One region of the Acidovorax sp. SRI_002 genome, then DNA from elsewhere that is predicted to be linked to it. Evidence: predicted binding sites of a transcription regulator. Region 1 holds the regulator's gene; each other region holds the start of a gene.

Region 1 (4,493 bases):
CCGCAACATGCATCAGGGTCCACGCAGGGCGAAATGCCACGGTTTGCTGGGTCAACCATGCCAGGCTGTCCATGGCCCATGCAGCCAAGCCACCCGCCACAGCGTACCCGGCCAAGCGGCCAGCATGAAAAGCGACGGCGCGCCGAATGACACCGCCACGGGGCACCCACTGCACTGTCTGCACCGTCGGGGGAGTTGCCTGTGGCTGCGCATCGCCACCGGCTGTGGACGCCATGCCCACACCGCCCTGCCCGATCAATGCCCCACAAGGCGCAGAACACATGGCCAAACAATGGGACCCGCCAACGAGCCCCATCAGCAAGGCGGTTGAGGCGACCGTAGCAATCATGAGGATCAGATGATGCGCGAAAAACGGGCGCGGTTGCGGTCAGCCTGCAGGTAACGGTCAAAGACCATGGCAATGCCACGCACAAAGAACCAGCCCATGGCAGTGACCTCGACCCCATCGGGCCGCACCACCACAAGCCCCTGCTCGGCCATGGTTTCCAGTTGCGCCAGCTCCGCAGAGAAGTAGTGGCGAAAGTCGATCAACCACGCTTGCTCCATGGGCTCAAACAACAGCTCGCCTTGGCACATCAAGGCCATGATGACCGCGCGGCGCACGAGATCGTCGCGCGTCAGGGCCAACCCACGAACGACGGGCAGGCGCCCCTGGTTCAGAAAATCGTAATACTCATCCAGGGTCTTGGCATTTTGGCTGTAGGTGGCTCCGACACGGCCAATCGCAGACACACCCAGGCCGATCAGGTCGCAATCAGGTTGCGTACTGTAGCCCTGGAAGTTGCGGTGCAGACGCCCCTGGCGCTTGGCGACTGCCAATGCATCCTCAGGCAATGCAAAGTGGTCCATGCCCACATACACGTACCCAGCATCCATGAAGGCGTCCAGCGAACGGGAGAGCATCGACACCTTGCCTGCAGCCGCTGGCAACTCGGCCGAAACAATACGGCGCTGAGGCTTGAAACGTTCTGGCAGATGGGCATACGCGTACAACGCGATACGGTCAGGCCGCAGCTGCGTAACCTGGGCCAGCGTGCGGTCAAACGACTCTGGCGTCTGCCGAGGCAGGCCGTAGATCAAATCCACATTGATGGATTCAAAACCCAGCGAACGTGCGGACTCCACCAGCGAAAACACCTGCTCGGCAGGCTGTATGCGGTGAACAGCCTTTTGAACCTCGGGATCGAAATCCTGCACCCCAAAGCTCAGTCGGTTGAACCCCAGTTCCGCCAGCACTGCAAGGCGGTCCGCATTGACGGTGCGAGGGTCCACCTCAATCGAATACTCCCCGCCCGGCGCCAACGAAAAGCTGCGTTTGAGCATGCCCATCAGCTCCCGCAAGCCCTCGTCCGATAAAAAAGTGGGCGTGCCACCACCCAGGTGAAGCTGGCTCACCACCTGCCCCGTGCCGCAGTGTGCTGTGTGCAAGTCAATCTCGCGGCTCAAATACCGCAAGTACACCTCTGCCCGATCATGGTGTTTGGTGATGATCTTGTTGCATGCGCAGTAGTAACACAGGGACTCGCAAAAGGGGATGTGCACGTACAAAGACAGCGGCAAGGCCTTCGTCATGGAGCCCAGCCTGCGCTGCTCCAAGGCAAGCGCGTAGTCGTCCTGCCCAAAGGCCTCGACGAAACGGTCAGCTGTTGGGTAAGAGGTATAACGGGGCCCTGGCACGTCGAAACGGCGCAGCAGCTCGGGCGAAACAGCGGTCATGGGCAAATTCCTTGCGTACACTTCGACTGTGCCGTAAGCTGCACTCCACGTCCTTGACCTGCATCAAGTGATGGGCCGGGACGAACAGCGACAATTTGATGCACATCAGTCGCCCACCCGCACCCAAAGGCCCAGCCTGTTAGGCATATGGGGCGATATGCTCAAACCTTACCCAGCCTCTGTGCCTATGAACCCGCTCACCATCAAAGTCGCCTGCTCCAACTGCAACCTGCGCGAGCTGTGCATGCCGGTGGGGCTGAGCGAGGAACAGCTGCAACGCATTGACGAGGTCGTTGCCGTTCGCCGCAAGATCAAACGCGGTGGAACCCTTTTCCGCAACGGCGAATCCTTCACCTCGCTCTATGCCATTCGAACCGGCTTCTTCAAAACATGTGTAGCCACCGAAGACGGGCGTGACCAGGTCACGGGTTTTCAGATGGCAGGCGAGATCATCGGCCTTGATGGCATCGTGAATGACCACCACACCTGCGATGCGGTGGCCCTGGAAGACGCGGAAGTCTGCGTCATGCCGTTTGACCGCATCGAAGAACTGTCCCGCGAAGTCACCGCATTGCAGCACCATGTGCACAAGATCATGAGCCGCGAGATTGTCCGCGAGCATGGCGTGATGCTGCTCCTGGGCAGCATGCGCGCTGAGGAGCGCCTGGCCGCGTTCCTGCTCAACCTGGTTCAGCGCCTGCACGCCCGGGGGTTCTCGCAGTCCGAGCTCGTGCTGCGCATGACCCGCGAAGAGATCGGTAGCTACCTGGGCCTCAAGCTCGAAACCGTGAGCCGCACCTTCTCCAAGTTCGTGGAAGAAGGCATTGTCGAGGTCAAGCAGCGCCATGTGCGCATCCTGGAGACCGAGGCCCTCAAGCGCATCGTGAACAACCAGCAAGCCTGCCACTGAACCTGCTGTCGTCTGCCATCCTGGCAGTCCTTACCACATTACCTTTGCCAATAGGTGGCACTACCGCTCAAGGGCACGATGATGTCTTGCGGCAGTCATCGGGACGCTCGCCTTCGGGAACCGGGCAACGGTTAAGTTCAAACGGTGACATGGCCAGCAGCGTGGTCAACGCGCTGGATGCCATCGTGATCATCCAGAACGCAAAAAAGGCCAGCGTGTACACGCCCTGCCGTGACAATGCCAACGGCTGCCCAAACCAGTGCAGGTCTTGCGGATCCACCATCGCAAAAACCAGCATTTCCATCACACCGGCCATCAAAAAGGCCGGCCAGGCAATCCACATCACGCGTTGCATCCACATTGGTTTGTCTCCTGGTAAGGCCGTGCAGGCATGCTGCCCGGCCAGGTGGGTTCAGCGCGGCTGGTCCTGGACCGGGGTGGCAGCGTGGTTGCGGCCCTTCATGGCTGGCAACAGGCTTTTTTCTGGGGTGGCCAGTGTCTTGTTGATCTCGATGCCCTGGCGGTAATAATCTTCCGCGACCACAGGGTCGGGGCGCGATATCGCGAGCCACAGGGTCACAAACCCTGCAATGATCACGATCACGGGACCGGCGATGATCAGCCACACATGGCCAAACCTCCACCAGGGTGCAGCGGCAGAAGGGGCAGTGCCGAGGGCGGAACTGGATGGCATGGTGCTTACTCCTCAAAAATTATCTTGCTCAAAGCAAGACCCGCGAAGGTCTTGCACCCGGGCGCGCGCTGCGTTATCGCGGCACCAGAAACACGGATTTCTCGCTCACATGGGCGTCCGCGCCCAAGGCCTGCACATCGAACTGCACGGCATGTGATCCTGAAGGGGCTGATCCATAGGGTATCTGCAGACGGACGGCCACCCACCGGGACTCCGCCGCACCGATGTCCACCTCGGCATCAGAAGCGACTTCCAGCCCTTCAAGGCCACGCACACTGATGCGATAGCGCTGGGGGCCTTCAGTGGCGTTCATGATCTGCAGGCGGTAGATGTTCTCCAGCTTTCCACCCGCCACGATGCGCGACAGCGCCGCCCGATCACGCACCACATCCACCTTCAAAGGCGTGCGTGTGACAAGGCTGGCCATCATGCCTACGCACAGGGCCACCAGAACCGCGCTGTATATCAGCACTCGTGGCCGCAGCACACGGCGCAGGATCTGCGACTGACTCCACCGTTTGGCCACGCCATTCTGCGTAGAAAACCGGATGAGCCCGCGCGGATACTGCATCTTGTCCATCACGGTATTGCAGGCGTCCACGCACAGGCCACAGCCGATGCATTCGTACTGCAAGCCCTTGCGAATGTCGATGCCCACAGGGCACACCTGCACACACAGCGAGCAGTCAATGCAATCGCCCAACCCCTGGGCCTTGTAGTCGATGTTCTTCTTGCGCGGCCCACGCTGCTCACCGCGTTCTGGGTCGTAGGTAACGATCAGCGTGTCCTTGTCGAACATGGCGCTCTGAAAGCGCGCATAGGGACACATGTATTTGCACACCTGTTCGCGCATATAGCCGGCATTGCCATAGGTGGCAAAGCCATAGAACAGTACCCAGAAAATCTGCCAGCCACCCTGCACCGCCAGCAGCTCTGCCCCGAGTTCGCGGATGGGCACGAAATAGCCCACGAACGTGAACCCCGTCCACAACGCCACGGCAATCCAGATGACCTGCTTAAAAAACTTCTTGCGAACCTTCTCGAAGGTCCAGGGCCCATTGTCCAGCCGAAGCCGTGCACTGCGATCACCTTCGATCTTGTGCTCGATCCACATGAACATTTCGGTGTAGACCGTTTGCGGGCACGCAAATC
Region 2 (4,493 bases), on a different contig from region 1:
AGAAAACGATGCCCAGCGTGTAGCAGGCCCCGCCCGCCAGCAGCCAGGCAAACCCGGCTGGCGTGAGCGCCTGCCACAGCGGCACCACGGCCACGAGCGCCAGCCAGCCCATGAGCACGTAGATGACCAGCGACAGCACGCGTGCACCACGCGCCCACCAGATCTCCTGGGCAATACCCAGCAGGGCCAGGCCCCACACCACGCCCAGCAGCGACCAGCCCCAGGCGCCGCGCAGCGACACCAGCGCAAACGGCGTGTAGCTGCCCGCAATCAGCAGGTAGATGCTGCAGTGGTCCAGCTTTTGCAGCACGGCCTTGATGGTGCGCCGGCGCACGCTGTGGTACGCGGTGGAGGCGGCGTACAGCGCCACCAGCATGGCGCCGTAGATGCTGAACGCCACCACCTTCCACGGATCGCCCAGGCGTGCAGCAAGGGTGATGAGCAAGGCCGTGCCTGCCATGGCGAGCAGGGCGCCCACCAGGTGGCTGATGCTGTTGAAACGTTCGCCGGGGTACATGCGGTGATTCGCTTCGCGTTATGGATGCATGGCAGGCCGCGCGGCAGCACCACCTACAGCGCCATGCAGCCCCTGCTCCAGGCCCGCTCGCCCGAACCAGTAGCCGTTGCAGGGCAGATCGGGCATGAAGGGCTGCATGCGCTCCACAAAGTCGGGGGTCTTTTCAGGAGTCTCTTTCGCAACCACTGCGCGGCGGGCTTCGTCAAACGCGGCGATCACCTGCGGCATGTGCTGGGCCTGCGGGCTCAGGCGCACCACGTCCACGCCCTGGGCCTGCATCGCCACCAGTTCGTTGGCCAGGTTGTAGACGCGGGCCGACTGGGTCTGCGTGCCGTTAAGCACGAGAAAGCCCTCGCTCTCGCGCGTGCGCAGCGGCAGTCCGTCAGCATGGTCAAGGCAGCTGAACTGGCAGTCGTCCTTGGGCAGGTTGCGGTGCCGGGCGGTGAAGCAGCGCGCCGAGTAGGCCAGCGGCATGCGGCCGTAGGCAAACACCTCGGTCTCCAAACCTGCGGGCCGCTGCGCCAGCACGGCAGCGAGCGCGTCCTGCGACATTTCAAGCGGCATCACCCAGCGCGTGGCGCCCTGCTGCGCCATCCATTGCAGCGAGTGCGCGTTGTAGAGGTTCAGGTGCGGCCCGGCCACAAAGGCCTGCGGCCCGGCGGGTGCGCGCGCAAGACAGCTCACGGCGCCCATGTCATTGGCCTCAACCAGAAACTCGCCGTTGCCCGTGATCTTGTGCATCACACCCACGTCGGCGCTGGACTCGATGAGCACCTGGCTGGACAACACCGCCTCCTTGCCCGCGCCCCGCAGCATGCGCGCCAGCGCCAGCCAGTCGGCCAGGCGCAACTCATGGCGGCGCGAACACACCGTCTCGCCCAGGTACACCACGTCCACAGGCGTGGCGGCCATGGCTTCGTAGAACGCGAACACGGTGTCGCGGGGCCAGTAGTACAGCAGCGGGCCGAGAGAGAGTTTCATGGGGCGGTCTCCGGGGTTTCATCGTGATATTTCGGATTCAAAGCGGCGCACCGACCTTCGATCTGGCGCGATGCAGGCCAGGGGACGCCGCGCAAGGGCCGCCAAGCCGCGTATGCGGCGCTTCGCTGGCGTGCGCTGGCGTTGTCCCCCTTCCCCTAGCGCGAAGCGCGTAGAGAGAAAGGGGGAAGCCGCGCAGCGGCTCAGGGGGTTGTCGCCTGATCATTTCCAGGGGCGGTGGTAGGCACCCAGCGTGTGCTGCTGGCCTTCTGCCACTTGGTCCAGGCTGGCCATCCAGCGCGTCTTGGGCGCATAGCGGTGCGGGTGGGCCAGGCACTGGTCCATGGCCTCGCGCCAGACCTGGGTGACCTGCGCCACATACGCGGGGCTGCGCTGGCGGCCTTCGATCTTGATGGCGCGCACGCCCATCTTGAGCAGCTGGGGCAGCAGCTCCAGCGTGTTGAGGCTGGTGGGCTCTTCGATGGCGTAGTAGTTCTCGTCATCCCCCACATCGAAACGCCCCTTGCACAGCGTGGGGTAGCCCGCGTTCTCGCCGGGCGCATAGCGGTCGATGAGCACGCCGTTCAGGCGCGACTCGCGGCCCTGCGGCGTTTCCACCCAGCGCACGGCCTTTGGCGGAGAGCACACGCCGTGCGTGTTGGGCGATTCGCCGGTCACGTACGACGACAGTGCGCAGCGCCCCTCGACCATCACACACAGGCTGCCGAAGCCGAAGACTTCGATCTCGACCGGCGTGCGATCGATGACCTGGCGCACCTGCTCCATCGACAGCACGCGCGGCAGCACGGCGCGCACGATGCCGAACTGCTCGCGGTAGAAGTTGATGGCCTCGTAGTTGGTGGCCGAACCCTGCACCGACAGGTGCAGGCGCAGCCGGGGATGGTGCTGCACCGCGTAGTGCATGAGGCCGGGGTCGGCCAGGATGACCGCGTCCACGCCCAGGTCCACCGCCTTGTCCAGTGCGCTGCGCCACGGCCCCGGGTTGGCCGCCTGCGGGTAGGTGTTGAGCGCCATGAAGACCTTGCAGCCGCGACCATGCGCATAGGCAATGCCGTTGGCGATGGCGGCCTCGTCAAAGTTGAGGCCCGCAAAATTGCGCGCGTTGGTGGCGTCGCGCAGGCCCAGGTAGACGCAGTTGGCGCCGTGGTCCACAGCGGCCTTCAGGGCGGGCAGGCTGCCGGCGGGGCAGACGAGTTCCAGTCCGGGGGTTGCAGCTTCAGGCAGCACCGCCTCCATCGATTTCAGGGGTTCCATCACAAACATTCAAACGCGGGCCCCGGGCCGGGCCACAGCACTGGGCGCCACCATAATGAGGACACCCCACGCATCCGCTGATCTTCATCAACGGCGGTGCACAATTCCGGAGCAAACCAGTCGGGTTTTGATGTGGCCCGCCTCCGCAGCGCACCCCATAGCCGCCAGGCCTTGACTTGCGTCTACGCTGTCCCACTTTTCGTTCCTTCCTTTTGCCCAACCCGGGCGCTGCCCTGTCATGAACAAGAACCTGTGGCTGCTGGCGCTGTGCCAAGGCCTTTTCCTCACCAACAACGTTGTCTTCATTGCCATCAATGGCCTGGTGGGCCTGCAGCTGGCGCCCTTTGGCTGGATGGCCACGCTGCCGGTGATGGGCTACGTGGTGGGCGGGGCACTGTCCACGCCGCTGGTGGCCAGGACGCAGATGCGCTGGGGCCGCAAGGTGTCGTTCCAGATCGGGCTGGCCGTGGCCGTGGTGTCGGCCGCGCTGTGTGCCTGGGCCGCGTTCAGCGCCAGCTTCTGGCTGCTGTGCACCGCTACGCTGGTGGCGGGCTACTACAGCGCCAACGGTGGCCTGTACCGCTTTGCGGCCGCCGAGCTGGCGGCCCCGGACTACCGCGAGAAGGCCGTGTCGTTGGTGCTGGCCGGTGGCCTGCTGGGCGCCGTGGCAGGCCCCAACCTGGCCAGCGCCACGCGCACGCTGTTCCCGGTGCCGTTTGCGGGCGCCTACATCGCGCTGATCGGCGTGGCGCTGTTGTCCATGCTGTGCATGGCAGCCATCCGGTTCGAAGTGCAACCCGTGGTGCTCAACGCTGCGGGCCAGCGCGAGCAGGGGCGCCCCCTCTCTGTACTGATGCGCCAGCCTGCCTTCATCGTGGCCATTGTGGGCGCTGCGCTGGGCTATGGGGTGATGAACCTGCTGATGGCGGCCACGCCGCTGGCCATGCAGGTGTGTGGCTTTGACTTTGATGCCTCGGCACTGGTGCTGGAGTGGCATGTGATCGGCATGTTCGCTCCCGGCTTTGTCACTGGTCACCTCATCAAGCGGTTTGGTGTGCTGCCCATCATGGGCACGGGGGTGTTGCTCAACCTGGCGTGTGTGGCGGTGGCGCTGATGGGCGTGGAGCTGCACCACTTTGGGATTGCGCTGTTCTTCCTGGGGGTGGGCTGGAACTTCCTGTTCACGGGCTCCACCACGCTGGCCATGACGGCCTACCGCCCTGAAGAAAAGGACCGCGCCCAGGCGGCCATCAACTTCTGCGTGTACGCCACGCTGGCGCTGAGCGCGTTCTCGTCGGGCGTGCTGGTCACGACGCAGGGCTGGACGTTGCTGAACGCCGGTTCGCTGATGCCCATTGTGGTGACGGGGCTGGCACTGGCCTGGCTGGGTCTGCAGCGCAAGCGCGTTTCACGCGGCGTCTGAAGGCACCTCAGCCACAGCGCCTTCTGCGGCCACCGTGGTGCGCAGCCACTGTGCAAACGCCGCCACCGCCCGGTCTTCCAGGCGCCCCGGCGCCACGAACAGGCTGTAGCCCCGCGCACCGCTGTCGTGGTGCGGGTGGGCCAGCACCAGCTCGCCCGATTGCAGTTCGCGCTCCACAAAATACCGGGGCACCAGGCCTAGCCCCAAGTCGGCGCGCACCGCCTCCACCAGCATCGAGAACAGATCAAAGCGGTGGCCACCCAACGTGTGGCCCGGAATGCGCGTGATGCCCGCACGGGC
Region 3 (4,493 bases), 310 kb from region 1:
GCATCAGGTTCATGCCGGGTGCGCGCATCTTGATGATGGTGACGATCAGGTTGATGCCCGAGAGCGTGGTGCCCACCCCCGCAATCTGCAGGGCCCAGATGTAGTAGTCGAGCCCCACGCCGGGGTCCTGCGCCCCCAGGTTGGACAGTGCCAGCCAGCCGGATGTGGAGAACTCGCCCAGGAACAGCGACACCATCACCAGGATCGCGCCTGCCGTGGTCATCCAGAAGCTGAAGTTGTTGAGGAACGGGAACGACACGTCGCGCGCGCCGATCTGCAGCGGCACGAGGTAGTTCATGAGGCCCGTGACCAGTGGCATCGCCACGAAGAAGATCATGATCACGCCGTGGGCGGTGAAGATCTGGTCATAGTGGTGCGGCGGCAGGTAGCCCATGTTGTCGCCAAAGGCCATGGCCTGCTGCAGGCGCATCATCACGGCGTCGGCAAAGCCGCGCAGCAGCATCACGAGGCCGAGGATCATGTACATGATGCCGATGCGCTTGTGGTCGATGCTGCAGATCCAGTCGCGCCACAGCGTGCCCCACAGGCGGAATTTGGTGATGGCGGCCATCACGGCCAGGCCACCCAGCACGGTGGCGACAAAGGTCCAGAGCACGATGGGCTCGTGCGCCATCGGTATGGAATCCCAGGTGATTCGGCCCAGGGCCCAATGGGATGCGGTATCAGGTGCGGAGGACATAGAGGTCTTTGGAAGATGCCAACACCCGCTTGGCACGGGCGCCGACATGGCAAATCAAGGGCGGATCATTGGGCGGAGTTGGCGCGCGGTGCGTGGCGGGCTTCCAGGCTGGCCACCACCTGGGCGGCGTTCTGCGAGGTGCATACGTCCTGCGGCAGATTCAGGCCCACGGCGCGCACATAGGCGTCACCGCCGTTCTCGTCAATGGCCATCATGTGGTGCATGCACATCTTGCCGTCTTCGACACAGCGGTTCAGTACCTTGTCATACAGGCCTTCTTCCACGCTGGCAAAGCGCTGCACGGGGTCGCGCTCGCTGGGCTTGGCCAGGTCCATGTAGGCCTGGCGTGTAAGTGGCTTGCCTTCGGACTTGGTCTTGGCCACCCACTGCGCGAAGTCGCTCTCGCTCAGGCCATGGAACTTGAACGTCATGCCAGAGAAGCCAGCGCCGCTGTAGTGCGAGGACATGCCCTTGTACACGCCCGGTTGGTTGATCACGGCGTTCAGCTCGGTCTGCATGCCGGGCATCGCGTAGATCATGCCGGCGAGGTCGGGCACGTAAAACGCGTTCATCGTGGACGTGGCCGTGAGCTTGAACAGGATGGGGCGGTCCACCGGCGCAGCCAGTTCATTCACGGTGGCAATGCCCAGCTCAGGGTAGAAGAACAGCCACTTCCAGTCCATGGCCACCACCTGCACTTCCATGGGGGTGGATTGGGCGTCCAGCGGTTTGCTGGCCGAGATGCGGTCCAGCGGGCGGTAGGGGTCGAGCTTGTGGGTGCCGATCCACGTCAGGGCGCCGAGGGCGATGACGATCAAGAGCGGCACGGTCCAGATCACCAGCTCCAGCGTGGTGGAGTGGTGCCAGTCGGGGTCGTAGTCGGCCTCGGTGTTGGCAGTGTTGTTCTGGCGGTACTTCCAGGCAAACCACAGGGTGAGGGCAATCACCGGAACGATGATGATCAGCATCAACAGCGTGGCCTGGATGACCATGTGGCCTTGCTGGGCCGCGATGTCGCCGGCGGGGTTGAGGACGACCGCCTTGCTGCAGCCAGCCAGGCTGCCCAAGGCGGCCATGGCGGCGAGCCAGACAGGCACGCGAGGTAAAGGTAGTTTGGACATGTGACAGGCGCAACCAAGGCGTTTAAGGGTAAACGCGGATAACGAAGTGCCGTCGAATGTAATAGCCCTAGCTTTTTTGTACATTGGACATTTTGTCCAAGGTCAAAGTAATGCGCCCCACTTTGGTGCATTTCCGGCCCCTGCGGTGTTGTCCTGCACACGGCATAGTGAAACCGCACTTGTCCCAGATCAAACTTGCGTGTAGAACCAGAATGTCTTATTCAAACAACGACAAGGAGCCCTGTTCATGAGCAGCCCCGCCTCTGCCACTTACCCTGCGGCCGGCTTTGAAGAAAGCCCCGCTTCTCTCTCGCGGGCTGATACGCATGAAGACGTGACCCCCAGCGAAATTGCTGTGGGCGTGATCATCGGACGCTCGTCCGAGTATTTCGACTTCTTCGTTTTCGGGATCGCCTGCGTTCTCGTCTTCCCGTCCTTCCTCTTTCCATTCCTCTCGCGCCTGGATGGCACGCTGATGGCGTTTGCGCTGCTGGCGGTCGCTTTTGTCGTGCGCCCGGTGGGCACGGCCATTTCCATGGCCATCCAGCGGCGCTGGGGCCGGGGCACCAAGCTGACCATTGCACTATTCCTGCTGGGCGTGTGCACGGTGGGGATGGCGTTCTTGCCGGGCTACAAGGACGCGGGCCTGACTGCCGTGGTGGCGCTGCTGATCCTGCGCATTGGCCAGGGTCTGGCGCTCGGCGGTTCTTGGGACGGCCTGCCGTCGCTGCTGGCCATGTCGGCGCCCAAGGAACGGCGGGGCTGGTTTGCCATGATCGGACAGTTGGGCGCGCCGGTCGGGTTTGTGCTGGCGGCGGGTCTGTTTGCCTATCTGTACAGCAGCCTCAGCGTGCAGGAATTTCTGGCCTGGGGCTGGCGTTATCCCTTCTTCGTGGCCTTTGCCGTGAACGTGGTGGCCCTGTTTGCCCGCCTGCGCCTGGTGGTGGGGCAGTCGTACGCCGAGCTGCTGCAAGAGCGTGAACTGCAGCCCGTGCCTGTGAGCCGAGTGATCCGTGACGAAGGCAGCAATGTGGTGCTGGGTGCTTTTGCCGCGCTGGCCAGCTTTGCGCTGTTCCACCTGGTCACGGTGTTCCCGCTGTCTTGGATCACGCTGTATTCGGACCAGCCGGTGACCCAGATTCTGGGCGTGCAGATCGTAGGCGCCTTTCTGGCAGCGGGGGCCATCATGGTGTCGGGCTGGCTGTCGGACCACCTGGGCCGCCGCAAGCTGCTGGGCGGCATGGCGGTGTTGATCGGCGTGTTCAGCTTCATGGCCCCCGTGCTGCTCAACTCGGGTGAGGTGGGCAGCACCATGTTCCTGCTGCTGGGTTTTGTGCTGCTGGGCTTGTCGTATGGCCAGGCGTCGGGCACGGTCACGGCCAATTTTTCGCCCCAGTACCGCTACACGGGCGCAGCTCTCTCGGCCGACCTTGCCTGGATCATTGGCGCCGCGTTTGCACCGCTGGTGGCCCTGTACCTGTCGGCCCAATTCGGGCTGCTGGCGGTCACGGTGTATTTGCTGTCGGGCGTGGCCTGCACGCTGGGCGCGCTGAACCTGAATCGGCGCATGGAGCGCCGGGACCGGTAAGCGGCAGAGATTTGCTATTGTTTGTATAGCTGTTTGCGCTTGTCTAAAAAGCGCTAGAGGCTAAAAATGCTCTAAAAAAAGAGCGCCCGGTACTACCGGGCGTTTTTTTGTGGAGGCTCAGTCCTGTGGCCTGAAGCCAATGGTCAGTGAAGGCGGCACGCGGCCATCCACATCGCGCGGCAGGGTCTCGGTCTTGTCCAGGGCGCGGAGCACTGCGTCATCCCAGGCCTTGTTGCCGCTGGACTGCACCAGGCGTTTGCCCACGATGGTGCCATCGGGCGAAAGGCGGACTTCCACCTCGGCGCGCGGGTTGCCTGAGATCGCGTCGGGGTACACGATGTTGGGCTTGACCTTGGCTGCAACCTTGCCGCCATAGCTGCCCGACGGACCAGCGCTGCGCTGGGCTGTGCCTGTGGCGTTCTCGCCGCCCGTGGCCCCCGCCAGGCCCTGGAGGCGGCGCAGGTTGGCTTCCCGCTGTTCTGCCAGCTGTTTGGCCTCCGCGTCGGCCTTGCGCTTGGCGGCTTCGTCGGCCTTGCGCTTGTCTTCGGCCAGCTTCTTTTGCTTGTCCTGCTCGGCCTTCTTCTGCTCGGCCAGCTGCTTTTCGCGCTGTTCCCTTTCTTTTTCCTTTTCCTTTTGCAGGCGTTCCTTCTTTTCCTGCTCCAGGCGGTCGCGGCGTTCGTCTTCCTTGCGCTCACGTTCGCGCTTTTCACGTTCCAGCTGCTGCTCGCGCGCCTTCTTCTCCTGCTCCAGACGCTCTTTTTTGCGTTCGATGGCGATGTCCGCCTCGCGCGTGTCGGGCGGCTCCACGGCGCGGGGGGGCGGTGGTGGTGGCGGAGCGGGCGGACGCACTTCCGGGGGAGCGGGTGGTGGCGGCGGGGGCTCCACGGCGCGTGGTGCGGCCTGCTGGGGCACCGCAGCCCACAGTTCGGCCTCCACCGCAGGCTGGTCGGCGCTGTTCTTCCAGTTCACTCCCCAGGTGAGCGCACCGATGAGCACGACATGCACAAGCACCGCCAGTGAAATGGCGCGCAAGCGTGCCGGGGGGCGGGGCGGGGAAAACTGGTCGCGGTCGTTGTGGGCGTGC
Region 4 (4,493 bases), on a different contig from region 1:
GGCTCGTGGACAGCACACGCGGCCCGGGTGGCGGTTACACCCTTGCCCGAAACACAGACCAGATCTCAGTGGCCGAGATCATCCTGGCGGTCGAGAACCTCAAGACCGACGATCTGCAAAGCCTGGGTGCCGGCCAAGCTGCGCAAGTCAAGTCGATGACGGGCGAACTCTGGTCCACCTTCAACGCACGGGTGATGGAGTACTTGCAGTCGGTGACTTTGCAAGACCTTGTGGCGCAGCAGCATGCCAAGGGTGTGGTGGCCGAGGAAATGGCCCCTGCAGCCCCTCGCCCCAAGCTGAGCGCCAAGCCACGCCCCTTGATGGCGCGGGTGGGCGTGCCCAACTCGGTGTTCGCACTGGGTTCGATCCCGCTGCTGCAACGCCGTTGAGACCGCACACCGGTTGCGCTCTGCAGTTGCGGGCGCATGCCAGTGCTCCGGGGGCGGCCTTGGCCCGCCCTCTAACAGTTTTGCGTGCGCGGGGCGGCTACAGTTGCTGCGCGAGCTGCTTGATTCCCCGGATCAGCATCTCTACCGAGATGGCGACCAGGATCAGGCCCATCAGGCGTTCAAACGCCATCACCACGCGTTCGCCCACCAGGCGCTGGATGCGTTCTGCCATCAGCAACACCACGGCGCACACGGCCATGGTGACGCACAGCGCGCCCACCCATTCCCAGCGGCGTTCCGGCGCCTGGGCCACCAGCAGCATGACAGTGGCGAGCGCTGAGGGGCCCGCCAAGGCAGGGATGGCCAGCGGCACGATCAAGGGTTCGCCCGGCAACTCCGCCTGTGGGCCGTCAGCCGACGGAAAAATCATGCGCAGCGCGATCAGAAACAGCACCACCGCACCCGCAATCTGCAACGACAAATCGCTCAGGTTCATCACCTGCAGAAACTGAGCCCCGAAAAACAGAAACACCAGCAGCAGCGCAAACGCAATCAGCACCTCCCGCAGGATCACCCGTGCCCGGCGCTCGGGCGCCACGCCGCGCAGGGCGTTGGCAAAGATGGGGATGTTGCCCAGCGGATCGGTGATCAGCAGGAGCAGGATGGTGGCGGACGCGAAGGTGTAGCTCACGATGCGTACACCGCGTCCAGTGAGCGAAAGCCCTTGATCTCGATCGGATTGCCGCTGGGGTCGTGGAAGAACATCGTCCACTGTTCGCCGGGCTGGCCCTCAAAGCGCACCTGCGGATCCAGCACGAAGGTGGTGCCGGCGGCCTTCAGCCGTGCGGCCAGCGCATGCCAGTCGGGCAATTCCATGATGGCGCCAAAGTGCGGCATGGGTACCAGGTGATCGCCCACATGGCCGGTGCGGGCGCTGGCAAACGGGGTGCCCAAGTGCAACGAGATCTGGTGGCCAAAAAAATCGAAGTCCACCCAGGTATCGGTGCTTCGGCCTTCCTGGCAACCGAGCACGCCGCCATAAAAGCGGCGCGCGGCATCCAGGTCGGTGACGTGAAAGGCGAGGTGAAAGAGGCTGCGCATCCGGCAAAGGATAGCAGCCAAGGCTGCGCTGCGGGCGTGGCCTGGAGGCCTGTCAGGCGACAGACGGGTCGGCGGCCATGTTGTCAAATTTCTTGAAATACTGGCGCGCCATGGCCACCAGCTGGGCGTCGGTCGGGTGGTCTGCAGCCACAGAGTCCACCACCACATCGGCCACCGCAGCATGGTGCTTGGTCGCCCAGTCACGGAACTGGTTGCGTACCAGGCCCGGGCCAGCCAGCAGCACTTCACGCGTGTCGGCCAAGGCCTGGGCGACGTCGGCAAAGAAAGCGGTGAGGTCGTCGGCTTTGCCCTGGTGCTTGTGGTGGCTGCGGGACTTGATGCGCTGGGCCTCGGCATGCTCGCGGTCGAACATCACCACGTGGGCTTCGGACTGGTCCATCCAAACTACTGCGTGAAAAGTGCTCATGAATCGGCTTTCTTGAAGTGACGAAAAAAACGGGGAAAGAAGGGAAAAGGGGCCTGAATGCGTGAGCGAACTCACGCAGCACGGCGGTGTTGCTCGGCCTTTTCCTGGCAATGCACGCAGCGTGCGGCCTCGGGGGTGGCGTGCAGGCGTGCGGCGGTGATGTGGGTGCCACAGTCTGTGCATTCGCCGTACGTACCCGCTTCAATGCGGGCCAAAGCGGCTTCCACGGCGGCCAGGTGGGTGGTTTCGCGCTCGTCCAGCGCAAACTCCAGTTCACGCTCGGTGGCGAGTTGGGCACGCGGGTCCTCGGGCTGACCAAAGTGGTCGGCAGCGGCCTCGGCGCGGCCGATGACGCCCCCGCGCTGCGCGGCCAACTGGGCCAGCAGCTCGGATTGCTGGGCCAGCAATTGTTGGCGGAATGGGGCGGCCTGGGTCTTGTCCATGCAGTGTCTCCTCAAGGGTGATCGGATACCTGCATGGTGCGCTTGTGCGCGATGACCTCGGTTGACCAAGGTCAAGGGATGAAGACCCAGCGCCTGGGGCGGGTTTAGAACAGGGTCTTAGCGCTTGGGCGGCCGCGCCAGCATTTCAGCGGTGTTGGTCTTGCGATCGGCGTTCACGCGCTGCACGTGGGGGCGCTCTGCCATGCGCGTGAGGTACTCGCGCACAGGCAGATCGGCCAAGTAGTCGCGGCCATAGATGATCTTGGTGGCCGAGCTGACGAGCGGCAGGTGCACGATGGCTGCGCAGTCGGCCAGGGTGAAGGCGTCGCCGCCTACGTAGGGGCTGAACTTCGCAAGCTGACCGAAGGCGGCAATGTTTTTCTCAAGCTGCGCTCCCACCTTTTCCTTGGCGGTGTCGCTCACGGTTCCGCCAAAAAAAGCCTGGGGATACAGGTTGCGTGCCACCAGCTCCAGATGCAACTCCAGAAAGGTGATCAGCTCGCGCACCTTGGCGGCCTGGTAGGGGTTGGCAGGGATCAGCGCTGGCTGTGGGTGGGCTGCCTCGATGTAGTCCGCCATCACGGCCGATTCGCACAGCGGCCCCTCGGGCGTGCGCAGGTAGGGCACCTTACCCAGCGGGCTGGCGCTGCGGTCGGTCTCGCCCACCCAGGCCAGTTCTTCGGTGAAGGGCAGGCCCTTTTCGAGCAAGGCGAGTTTGATCTTGTTGTAGTAGTTGCTGGCCGAAAAGCCGCAGAGTGTGAGCATGGTGGCGTCTCCGTTGTGGTGGTGAATGCAGCACGCATCCTAGGTGGGGGCGGGGGCGCAGTCCGTCGCGCAGATGACCCCGGTCAAGGGGTGCGCACCCAGGCCCCCTACAATTCGCACCCATGCCCTCCCTGCAAACCATTCGCAGCCTTCGCTGGCTCGCCCGCCTTGTGCTGGCGTGGTTTGTGTTGTCCATCGGGGTGGCGGTGGCGTCGCCGCTGGTCAATCCGCAGGCGATGGAACTGATCTGTTCGGGCTCGGGCGCCATCAAGCTGCTGGTCAAGACCGATGACGGTGCCAAGGAGATGTCCAGCCACACGCTGGACTGCCCCCTCTGCGCGCATGTCGGCGCTCCGCCTCCCGTGTCGCAGGCCCAGCTGCCTGTGGTCCACCCCCTGGCGCATGCCCTGCGCCCCATCCCTGCCGCGCACATTGCTGCGCGCACCGCCGCGCCGCTGCCGCCGCGTGGGCCCCCGGCCTTCTCCTGAAATTGCTATATTTTTAATAGCTGTTTGCGCTTGATAGATAAGCGCTGACAGCCTATTTGACTTGAAATTCAGGAGTTCCCATGCGCAAAAGCCGCATGGCGCTGGCCGTGGCCAGTGCCTTTCCCCTCGCACTCTGCGTGGGTGTTTCCGCGTTGGCCCAGACCGTCGACAGCGCCGGCAACAGCAATGCCCCCGTCAAGGAACTGGGCGTTGTCACCATCAGCGGCGGCCAGCCCACCTCGCTGCCCACGCAGATTCCCACCACCATCGAGGGCGTGACGCGCGAGCAGATCGAGCATTCGATCAACGCCACCGACAGCGAAGACGCCCTCAAGTACCTGCCCAGCCTGCTGGTGCGCAAGCGCTACATCGGCGACTACAACCACGCCGTGCTGTCCACGCGCGCCTCGGGCACGGGCAACCCGGCACGCTCCATGGTGTTTGCCGACGGCATTCTGCTGAGCAATTACCTCGGCAACGGCCCCACCAACGCGCCGCGCTGGATGCTGGTCACGCCCGAGGAGATCGAGCGCGTGGATGTGCTCTACGGCCCCTTCTCAGCTGCGTATGCAGGTAACTCGGTGGGCGCGGTGGTGGACTACGTCACGCGCATGCCAACAAGGTTCGAGGCACACGGACAGGTCAGCGTCCAGCACCAGCCTTTCGACCTGTACGGCACCAGTGCCACCTATGCGGGCAAGCAGGTCAGCGCATCCGTCGGCAACAAGAACGGCGACTGGTCCTGGTTCCTCAACTTCAACAAGACCGACAGCGAAGGCCAGCCGCTCACCTTCCCCACGCGCCTCGTGTCCGCCGGCACCGTGGGCAACGCGGGCACGCCCGTGACCGGTGCTGTGCTGGGCAACAACCGAAGCAAACA

What was found. Region 1 encodes FNR, which switches genes on or off when oxygen is low (the NO sensors DNR and NnrR bind a similar motif). Its sites were predicted from a motif close to TTGATNNNNATCAA; they were not measured.
Region 2: a site for FNR is predicted at 2,848-2,861, ahead of ubiU (ubiquinone anaerobic biosynthesis protein UbiU). Genes of this name have one in related genera too.
Region 3: a site for FNR is predicted at 2,001-2,014, ahead of cyoA (ubiquinol oxidase subunit II). Genes of this name have one in related genera too.
Region 4: a site for FNR is predicted at 2,422-2,435, ahead of AC2YJX_RS21770 (TraR/DksA family transcriptional regulator). Genes of this name have one in related genera too.

The regions. Positions count from the first base shown of each region.
Region 1 is NZ_JBYCZW010000005.1:121,011-125,503, forward strand. Features, by position in the region: gene AC2YJX_RS14635 (sulfite exporter TauE/SafE family protein) at 1-349, opposite strand, end outside; gene hemN (oxygen-independent coproporphyrinogen III oxidase) at 355-1,737, opposite strand; gene fnr (fumarate/nitrate reduction transcriptional regulator Fnr) at 1,925-2,647, shown strand; gene AC2YJX_RS14650 (hypothetical protein) at 2,715-3,008, opposite strand; gene AC2YJX_RS14655 (FixH family protein) at 3,060-3,341, opposite strand; gene ccoG (cytochrome c oxidase accessory protein CcoG) at 3,415-4,493, opposite strand, start outside.
Region 2 is NZ_JBYCZW010000003.1:466,244-470,736, reverse strand. Features, by position in the region: gene trhA (PAQR family membrane homeostasis protein TrhA) at 1-517, opposite strand, end outside; gene AC2YJX_RS10330 (U32 family peptidase) at 536-1,498, opposite strand; gene ubiU (ubiquinone anaerobic biosynthesis protein UbiU) at 1,718-2,752, opposite strand; gene AC2YJX_RS10320 (MFS transporter) at 3,009-4,193, shown strand; gene AC2YJX_RS10315 (LysR family transcriptional regulator) at 4,179-4,493, opposite strand, start outside.
Region 3 is NZ_JBYCZW010000005.1:427,392-431,884, reverse strand. Features, by position in the region: gene cyoB (cytochrome o ubiquinol oxidase subunit I) at 1-700, opposite strand, end outside; gene cyoA (ubiquinol oxidase subunit II) at 766-1,821, opposite strand; gene AC2YJX_RS16305 (MFS transporter) at 2,069-3,409, shown strand; gene tolA (cell envelope integrity protein TolA) at 3,527-4,493, opposite strand, start outside.
Region 4 is NZ_JBYCZW010000008.1:173,747-178,239, reverse strand. Features, by position in the region: gene AC2YJX_RS21790 (Rrf2 family transcriptional regulator) at 1-389, shown strand, start outside; gene AC2YJX_RS21785 (MarC family protein) at 487-1,080, opposite strand; gene AC2YJX_RS21780 (VOC family protein) at 1,077-1,490, opposite strand; gene AC2YJX_RS21775 (hypothetical protein) at 1,543-1,917, opposite strand; gene AC2YJX_RS21770 (TraR/DksA family transcriptional regulator) at 1,989-2,360, opposite strand; gene AC2YJX_RS21765 (glutathione S-transferase) at 2,478-3,125, opposite strand; gene AC2YJX_RS21760 (DUF2946 family protein) at 3,248-3,613, shown strand; gene AC2YJX_RS21755 (TonB-dependent receptor) at 3,694-4,493, shown strand, end outside.